4 regions of the Nocardiopsis sp. LDBS1602 genome follow, and region 1 is predicted to be linked to each of the others. Evidence: riboswitches for the same ligand, from Rfam matches in the RefSeq annotation. Region 1 holds a riboswitch; each other region holds the start of a gene.
What was found. A riboswitch is a leader RNA that binds a small molecule or an ion and turns the genes downstream of it on or off. The one in region 1 is predicted to bind cobalamin.

Region 1 (2,193 bases):
CCTCGTCCAGCCCCGGGGCGTCGAAGGGGTTGCGCCTGCGCCGGTGCGGCAGGGCGAGGGTGGCGGCGCGGCGGATGTCGGCGCGGGTCACCTCGGTCCGCCCCTCCCAGGCGGCGTGCGCGACCGCCGTGCGGGCGGTGACGATGTCGGCGCGCAGACCGTCGACCTCGAAGGCGGCGCACACCTCGGCGATCTTGAGCAGCGCCGCCTCGGACAGCCGGACCCGGTCCAGGGCGTCGCGCGCCTCGGCGATACGCGCGGACAGGGCCCGCTCGGTCTCACGGTAGCGCTCGGCGAAGCCGGCCGGGTCGGTGTCGTAGGCCATCCGGCGTCGGACCACCTCGGCGCGGGCACGGGGCTCGGTCGGCGCGGCGATCTCCACGGTGAGCCCGAAGCGGTCGAGGAGCTGCGGGCGCAGCTCGCCCTCCTCCGGGTTCATCGTGCCGATGAGCAGGAAGCGGGCCGTGTGCTCCACGGAGAAGCCGTCGCGTTCGACGGTCACCCGGCCGGTGGCCGCCGCGTCCAGCAGGAGGTCGACCAGGTGGTCGTGGAGGAGGTTGACCTCGTCGACGTAGAGCAGCCCGCGGTGGGCTCGGGCCAGTAGTCCGGGTTCGTAGGCGACCTGTCCTCGGGTGAGCGCCTGCTCCAGGTGCAGGGAGCCCAGGACCCGGTCCTCGGTGGCGCCGACGGGGAGTTCGACCAGCCGGACCGGCCGGCTCTCCACCGGGGTCTCGGGGCCGAAGGGACCATCGGGCGAGTGCTGTCCGGGGTCGGCCGGATCCACGGAGAAGCGGTCCCCGCAATGGACGTCGATGGGCGGCAGCAGGGAGGCCAGCGCCCGCACCGCGGTGGACTTGGCGGTGCCCTTCTCGCCGCGGACCAGGACGCCGCCGATCTCCGGCGAGACGCTGGTCAGGACCAGGGAGAGTCCGAGGTCGTCGAGGGGTTCGGTGTCGCAACCGACGATCGCGGAGAAGGGAAAGTGCGAAGACCGCAATGGCATGTGAGGCTCCCGCTCGTTTCGCCATACGTCATGGGCGGGCGCGAGGCCGGTCTTCGGACTTGCCGGGTCCTCCTCACGGAGGCTCGGTTCACCGCAGCGGGCCTGTGCCGGAATCTCACCGGGCTTCCCAGATTCTCCCCTCCCGCCGTCACCACCGTTTCCGATGGCCGGGCGGGCAGGGGCACCTCGCGCCTGTTGCCCGCCACGATAGCGTCAGGGCCATGAAGGACGACACGCGCCCTCCCCGTCGGGCGCCCGGCCGGGCCCTGCCGGGCGAGACGCCCCTCCCCGCCGAAGGGGTCGGGATCACCGTCGTCGGTGTCGGGGCCGACGGCTGGTCCGGGCTGCCCGAACGCCTGCGCACGCTGGTTCTGGAGGCGGAGGTGGTGCTGGGCGGCCACCGGCACCTGTCCATGCTTCCGGAGACGCCCGGGCAACGCCGCGAGCCCTGGCCCTCCCCGCTCCGTGAGGGGCTGCCCGACCTGTTGGCCTCCCTCGACGGGGCCCGTACGGTGGCGCTCGCCTCCGGAGACCCGTTGGTGTCGGGGATCGGCACCACCCTGATCGACGCGCTGGGTCCCGAGACCGTACGTCTGGAACCGGCCGTCTCCTCCGTCGCCCTGGCCCGCGCCCGTATGGGGTGGCCCGCCGAACGGTGCGCCGTGGTGAGCCTCGTCGGCCGGGACCCCCGCCCGCTTCTGCGCAGACTCGCGCCGGGACGTCGTGTCCTGGTGCTCTCCTCCGACGCGGGCACGCCCGCGACGGTCGCCGGGATGCTGGTCGGCGCCGGGTACGGAGAGAGCCGGATGACGGTCCTGGGCGACCTGGGCGCGCCCTCGGAGTCACGGTTGGAGGGCACGGCCGAAGGATGGGCGTCCATCCCCGTCGAGAAGGTCTCCGCCCTGCACGTGCTCGCCCTCGAACTCGCCGGACCGGTCGGGTACGGCCTGGTCACCGGACTTCCCGATGACGCCTTCGAACACGACGGCCAGCTCACCAAACGGGACCTGCGCGCCTCGGCCCTGGCCCGATTGGCGCCCTCGCCCGGACAGCACCTGTGGGACGTGGGCGCGGGGGCCGGATCGATCGGCATCGAGTGGATGCGCGCCCACCCGACCTGCTCGGCCGACGCCGTGGAGGCGAACGCCGACCGGGCGGCGCGGATCGAACGCAACGCCGGACGGCTGGGG
Region 2 (2,193 bases), on a different contig from region 1:
GCTGCGGCGAACGCAGGTTGGACGGGTCCTTGAAGGTGATCCAGGGGTGGCCGGTCTCGAACAGCATGGTGAGCATGCGACGCCACAGGTCGACGGCGGGCAGCGTCCGGTGGACCTTGATCCGCCCGGCCCGCGCCTCGGCCTCGTAGCGCTCGTAGGCCTCGACGAACTCCAGACCGTACTTGTCGTGGAGGTCGGGGACCTCGTCCGGGGAGAACAGGGTCCAGCTCCCCTGCTCCTCCACACGCTTCATGAACAGGTCCGGAACCCAGTTCGCGGTGTTCATGTCGTGGGTGCGGCGGCGCTCGTCGCCGGTGTTCTTGCGAAGGTCGAGGAACTCCTCGATGTCGATGTGCCAGGTCTCCAGGTAGGCACAGACCGCGCCCTTGCGCTTCCCGCCCTGATTGACCGCGACGGCGGTGTCGTTGGCGATCTTCAGGAAGGGGACGACGCCCTGGCTCTTGCCGTTGGTGCCCTTGATGTGGGAGCCCAGGCCGCGGACCGGGGTCCAGTCGTTGCCCAGACCGCCCGAGTACTTCGACAGCATCGCGTTGTTGCCGATGCCGTGGAAGATCTCCTGGAGGTCGTCACCGATCGTGGTGAGGAAGCAGGAGGAGAGCTGCGCGCGGACCGTGCCCGCGTTGAACAGGGTGGGTGTGGAGGCCATGAAGTCGAACGAGGACAGCAGCTCGTAGAACTCGATCGCGCGGGCCTCACGGTCGTCCTCGTTGAGTGCCAGGCCCATGGCGACGCGCATGAAGAAGGCCTGCGGCAGCTCGTAGCGGACGTCGTCGCTGTGCAGGAAGTAGCGGTCGTAGAGGGTCTGGAGGCCCAGGAAGGTGAACTGCTCGTCGCGATCGGCGTGCAGGGCCCGCCCCAGCACGTCCAGGTCGAACCCGGCCAGGGCGGGGTCGAGCTGGCCGAGCTCGACACCCCGGCGCACGTAGGCCGCCAGGTAGCCGGCGTAGCGGTCGCCCATCTCGGTCTGCCCGGCGGTCTCGTGGGCGTCGAAGACGAAGCTCAGCGCCTCGGTGCGGAGCTTGTCGAGCAGCAGACGCGCGGCCACGTAGGAGTAGTCCGGGTCGACCTCGACGAAGCTGCGGGCGGCCATGACCAGGGCGAGCTCGACCTCGGAGTCGGCGATGCCGGGGTAGAAGCCGCGCCGCGCCTCGTCGAGGACCTTCTCCGCCGAAACACCGGTGAGACCCGCGCAGGCCTCGGCCACCACGTGTTCGATCCGGTCGATGGCGGTGCCAGGGCCACCCTCGTGGGTCTGCGTGGGCCGAACGGATACGGGCGCGGCCTCGACGTCAAGGGTCATAAAGCGGCTCCAACCTCGGTAGAAGAGTCCCCGGGGGCACACGAGTGAGCACGCGGCACGCAGCAGTGGAGGTGTACGTCGAACCTGTACGGTCCACCGGTGGGTCGCGGCGGCTCTCCCTCGAAGCCCCGTCGTCGTACGCACCTGAGGTGCGTGCGGGTGGCAGGTCTTCGGACTCGTGGGCTTCCTACTCCACCGTCGCTTCCCAGGGCCTGAACGGCTCCCAGTGCCTATGACGGCTTTCGTTCCCACTCACCGCTGCGGGGCAGTCCCGGATTCGCACCGGGTTCCCTCTTGCCTCACCCGCCCCGGAGGGCCGGTGAACCACCAGCGGGAGCGATACTACATCTAGGGGATGGTGGGTTGGTACACCGCAAGATGATGGCGTGTCGCGGGTTCTTCGGACGTATCGACCGTGGCCGGATCCCGCCGCCGAACATGGTATGAGGGGGGCGAGACGGCCCCGCCCGGGGCCGCTCTCACCCGGCGGGATCGATGCTCCCACAGGGCGCGGGGCGGTCGGGACCACGCCCGAGAACCCGCCGCAGGCCCCCTCCTCCCCCTCGCGTCGCTCGGGGCGGGGAAGGAAAGCTCACACGAAGCCGGCCGCCTCCGGTCGCGGGCCCGGGGTCGTCGACGCTCCGGGCCGCGGATCGGCCGGGTTCACACCTCGTCGAGGATGAGGTCCAGGTCGTCCTCGGGCCTGCCGAGGTCGGATCGGATACGGAACCGGATTCTCAGCAGTTCGAGGAAGAGGTCCTCGACGTAGGGGCTCCGCGAGCATCCGGCGTGGAAGCGCGCGCCCGCGGTGGCCCAGCGTTCGGCCCCCTCCAGGTCGTCGTGCGCGTACAGCGCCTCGGCGACGTGGATGA
Region 3 (2,193 bases), on a different contig from region 1:
CGGTGTCGGAGACGGCCTCGCGTACCAGCTCGTTGAACTCCTCCAGTTCGGCCTGGCCGGCCAGGAGGGAGCTGGAGCCGCGGACCACACCGTCACCGGTCTCGTACCAGTAGATGCTGTGATCCTCGCGGGTCTCCTCGGAGTCGGTCTCGGTCGTGGTGACGCGTACGCCCACGATCCCGTCGCGTGCCGCCGTCAGTCGCCACTCGCCGGTCATCGAACGGGCCCCGGGCTCGGCCGCCTCGAACGCGGAGGCGCGTTCGGTGAGCGTGCGGTCCAGGAAGTCGGACAGCGGGTCGGCGTTGGGGATGACCGGATAGGCGACGGTGACCTCACCGCCGCCCTCATAGGAGATGGAGGTCTCCTCGAGGCCGGGGAGCGCGTCCGCGCGGACGTCGGTCAGCCCGTCCACCTCCTCGGCGGGGGGAAGGTCCTCCTCCGCCGACACCGTCGTGGCGTCGTCGGTGCTCGGGCTCATGCCGTTCGGGCCCGGTGGTCGGGTCGCCATGGACAGCAGTCCCACGAGCACCACCAACGCGATCGCGACCGTGAGGACGGGATGATCGGGGGTCATGGTCGGACGGTCTTGCTGCTTCACCTGGGGGTTCTCCACGTTCATCGTCAGACGAACGTCCGCGGGAGAGCGGGGGCATGCCTCTTCCACGCAACGCTGATAACGGGTGTGATGCCGTGCACAGGGCAGGGGTTCGCCCTCGTGCTCGGAGGAAGGGGGTACGCCGGGTACAGGGGCGGAGGGGGATCTCCCTATACTCCCAGCTGTGGAAGGTACACACTCCACCGAGTAATCGGAGTCCGTTCCGCGGACGTCGGAGTGTGTCGAAAGAGGGAACCCGGTGTGAGTCCGGGACTGCCCCGCAGCGGTGAGTGGGAACGAAAGTCGTCAAAGGCACTGGTGCTTCGACCCGACGGGTCGGACCCGGGAAGCGACGGCCGGTAGGCGGATCGACGTCTCGTCGAAGGTGCCCACGAGTCCGAAGACCTGCCTCCGCCCGGTGACGCGTCCGTGTCGCCGGTGGTCCCGTGCCCCGAGGGAGGGCCGAGGTCGCGAGACGGGTGTGTCCTTCGGCTCATCCGTGCTCCTCGCGTTCTCTCCCCTCTCCGGGATCGGTGCCCGGCTTTCGACGAGGGAGAGAAGCTTTCATGTCCACCACTCCGACGGCCTCCGGACCGTCCGTGCGCTCCACGGTGCACGGCTACCCGCGTATCGGTCCCCGCCGTGAACTCAAACGCGCCATCGAGTCCTACTGGAAGGGCGCCACCACCGCCCGGGAGCTCGACGACGTCGCCGCCGGCCTCCGTCGGGACGCCTACACCCGGCTGCGCGAGGCGGGTGTGGACGACATCCCGTCCAACACGTTCTCCTACTACGACCACGTCCTGGACACGGCGGTCATGTTCGACCTCGTGCCCTCCCGTCTTCCCTCTCCGGCGCGGGCGGAGGAGCGGGACGAGCGGCTCCGCCGCTACTTCGCCCTGGCCCGGGGCGTCCAGGGGGCGCCTCCGTTGGAGATGACCAAGTGGTTCGACACCAACTACCACTATCTGGTCCCCGAGCTCTCGCCGAGCACCCGGCCGCGTCTGGTCGACGACAAACCCGTCGCGGAGTTCCGTGAGGCCCTGGACGCGGGCTTTCGGACCCGGCCCGTGCTGCTCGGTCCGTTGACCTTCCTTCTCTCGGCCAAGGTCGCCGACGACGCCCCCGAGGGGTGGGAGCCCATCGAGCTGCTCGACCAACTCTTGGACGCCTACGTCCGGCTGCTGGCCGATCTCGCGGCGGCGGGCGCCACCGAGGTCCAGCTCGACGAGCCGATCCTGGCCACGGACGAGGGTCGTGCCGCCGTCGGGTACTTGGAGCGCTCCTACAGGCGGCTGGGAGAGGCGGAGGAACGTCCCTCCCTCCTGGTGTCCACCTACTTCGGTTCGATCGGTCCGGCGGCGCTACGGGTGCTCAAGGAGTCCCGGGTGGAGGCGGTCGGCCTCGACCTGGTCACCGACGGGGAGGGGTTCGAGGACCTGGCGGCCGTCTCCGGTCTGGGCTCCACACGGTTGGTCGCGGGTGTCGTGGACGGTCGTAACGTCTGGCGTACCGACCTGTCCTCGGCGATCGGTCGGCTGGGCACCCTTCTGGCCCTGACGGACGAGCTCTCGGTGAGCACCTCCTGCTCGCTGCTG
Region 4 (2,193 bases), on a different contig from region 1:
CCCGGACCGGGAGGACCCGGGTGGGGGAGGGGGACGCGTCGGCCGTACGTTCGGCCACCGGGCCCTACCCGAACAGGTCGGGGTGGAGGATCTCCGCGATCGTCGCCACGGCGGGCGCGCTGCGCACCCCGGCGGAACGGTCGGCGAAGGTGAACTCCCACACCTGGTCCTCGGTGACCGCGGTCAGGTTGGCCAGGGCCGGGTTGCCCATGATCCGCTCGATGTCGGGGGCGGAGTCGGCGGCGGTCATCTCGGCGTCGCAGCACACGTCGATCAGGATGTGGTCCGGATCGCGTTCGATGACGTCCTCGACGGAGACCTGGTGGTTACGGCGTCCGTCGAGGTCGGCGAAGGCGTTGACCCCTCCCGCCAGGTCGATGAGCTCGGTGGAGAAGTCGGGGCCGCCCGCCACGTGGAACCCCTGGTCGCCGGGGCGGCCGATCATCACCGTGGGGCGCTCGTCCTCGTCGACCCGACCCTCCAGGGTCTCGGTGACCCCGTCGACGGTGGCCCGCATCTCGGCGATGACCTCGTCGGCGCGCTCGCTCACGTCGAACAGCGTCCCCAGGTCCCGCAGGTCGGCGTAGACGTTGTCCATGGTCACGTCGGCCGGGTCGATGCTCTCGTCGCTGCGCCCGTCCTCGCTGGGACACAGGGGCGAGAAGATCCAGCTCTCCACGCCCAGTTCGCGCAGGGAGGCCCGGGTGCCCAGACTCTCGTCGGTGAACACGTCGGTGAAGCCGGACAGCACGAAGTCGGGCCTGGCGTCGAGCAGCTCCTCACGGCTCGGCAGGTTCGGATAGTACTTCTGCTCGGCCTGGGCCTCGACGTAGTCGTCCAGGACCACGGCGTCCAGGAAGGCCGTGCCCACCAGGCGGTCGCCGATACCGAGCGCGTGCGCCATCTCGATGGCGGGTTGGTAGGCGGCGAAGACCCGCTCCGGCGGAGCGTCGGCGGGGACGTCGACGTCGCAGTTGCGGAGGGTCTCCCCGGCGGCCTCCTCGGCGTCGGGGGAGATCGCCCCACCGCAGGCGGTGAGCGTGGCCACCAGAACGAGGGCGAGACCGGAACGGACACGGCGGCGGAGAGCCCGCGCGTCACTGGGCTTCATCGAACAAACCATCCTTCGTGGTTTGATGACGCGGACGGTCGCAGCCGGTCTCCTGGCTCCCGGAGTCGGACTCTCGTCCAGCGCTCTCCGCCCTTCCCGGGCCGTGTTCGGCCCAGTGGCGTATGGGAGGCGCCCTCCGGTCACAGTGGCGAGGACCGCGCCGGAATCTCACCGGCTTCCCGTGCACTACGACGTCGACGACATGAACTTGTGTCGATATTCAGCGAACACCGTAGTACATGCCGTTCGCCCCACTCCCTCCGGATCCGTCGCGAAGGAGGGGGCGTTCGATGTCCTCGGTCCCTCAGGGCGTGTAGGGGATGCGGTCGATCCGACGCACCTCGCCCAGGGTGGACCATTCGTTGCGTCCCAGTCGGGCCAGCGGCCGGAGCAGTTCGACGTCGGGGTGGTCGCCGTCGAGGTACCCCTTGTCCACGGCGGCCCGCACGATACGGCCGAACACCACGGTGGAGTCGCCCAGGGTCAGGGTCGAGTGCAGCGCGCACTCCAGGGCCACGGGGGAGGAGGCCACCCGGGGAGGCCGGACCTCGACGCTCGGTTCGCGGGCGATGTCCAGCGCGTCGAACTCGCTCACGTCCGCCGGGTAGCGGGTGCCGGTGGCGTTCACCCGGTCCTGGAGGGGTTCGGGGGCGAGGTTGACCACGAACTCGCGGGTCGCCTCGACGTTGGTCAGGGAGTCCTTGCGGCCCACCGAGGTGAACTGCACGATCGGCGGTTCGATACAGGAGATCGTGAAGAAGGAGTGCGGAGCCAGGTTGTCCACACCCTCCTCGGAGGTGGTGGAGACCCACGCGATCGGGCGCGGGACCACCACGGACGTCAGCAGTTTGTAGAATTCCCGGCCGGGGAGGTCGGCGGGTGTCCATTCGGTACGCATCGGGTCCGATTATCCCGTGTGCCGAGGTCCGCCATGGGCATACTCGCCGGATGGAACCGGTCACAGCACAGGATGTACACGACGCCGCCACCAGGATCCAAGGGCACGTGGTGCGCACCCCCCTGACGGTCGGCCCCGACACCGACCGCCCCTTCCTGGTCAAACCCGAGAGTCTGCAACCGAC

Region 2: linked by a shared signal. The riboswitch ahead of U9J66_RS13595 (ribonucleoside-diphosphate reductase subunit alpha) and the one ahead of U9J66_RS16540 (VWA domain-containing protein) in region 1 are both predicted to bind cobalamin.
Region 3: linked by a shared signal. The riboswitch ahead of metE (5-methyltetrahydropteroyltriglutamate--homocysteine S-methyltransferase) and the one ahead of U9J66_RS16540 (VWA domain-containing protein) in region 1 are both predicted to bind cobalamin.
Region 4: linked by a shared signal. The riboswitch ahead of U9J66_RS00380 (ABC transporter substrate-binding protein) and the one ahead of U9J66_RS16540 (VWA domain-containing protein) in region 1 are both predicted to bind cobalamin.

What each region holds. Positions count from the first base shown of each region.
Region 1 covers NZ_JAYLVW010000004.1:306,115-308,307, forward strand. Annotated here, with positions in the region: gene U9J66_RS16540 (VWA domain-containing protein) at 1-997, opposite strand, end outside; cobalamin riboswitch at 1,031-1,169, opposite strand; gene cbiE (precorrin-6y C5,15-methyltransferase (decarboxylating) subunit CbiE) at 1,225-2,193, shown strand, end outside.
Region 2 covers NZ_JAYLVW010000003.1:364,655-366,847, reverse strand. Annotated here, with positions in the region: gene U9J66_RS13595 (ribonucleoside-diphosphate reductase subunit alpha) at 1-1,321, opposite strand, end outside; cobalamin riboswitch at 1,466-1,665, opposite strand; gene U9J66_RS13590 (hypothetical protein) at 1,985-2,193, opposite strand, start outside.
Region 3 covers NZ_JAYLVW010000001.1:1,553,968-1,556,160, reverse strand. Annotated here, with positions in the region: gene U9J66_RS07100 (polysaccharide deacetylase family protein) at 1-619, opposite strand, end outside; cobalamin riboswitch at 808-1,022, shown strand; gene metE (5-methyltetrahydropteroyltriglutamate--homocysteine S-methyltransferase) at 1,162-2,193, shown strand, end outside.
Region 4 covers NZ_JAYLVW010000001.1:84,211-86,403, forward strand. Annotated here, with positions in the region: gene U9J66_RS00375 (FecCD family ABC transporter permease) at 1-58, opposite strand, end outside; gene U9J66_RS00380 (ABC transporter substrate-binding protein) at 65-1,111, opposite strand; cobalamin riboswitch at 1,137-1,317, opposite strand; gene U9J66_RS00385 (flavin reductase family protein) at 1,416-2,009, opposite strand; gene U9J66_RS00390 (threonine ammonia-lyase) at 2,060-2,193, shown strand, end outside.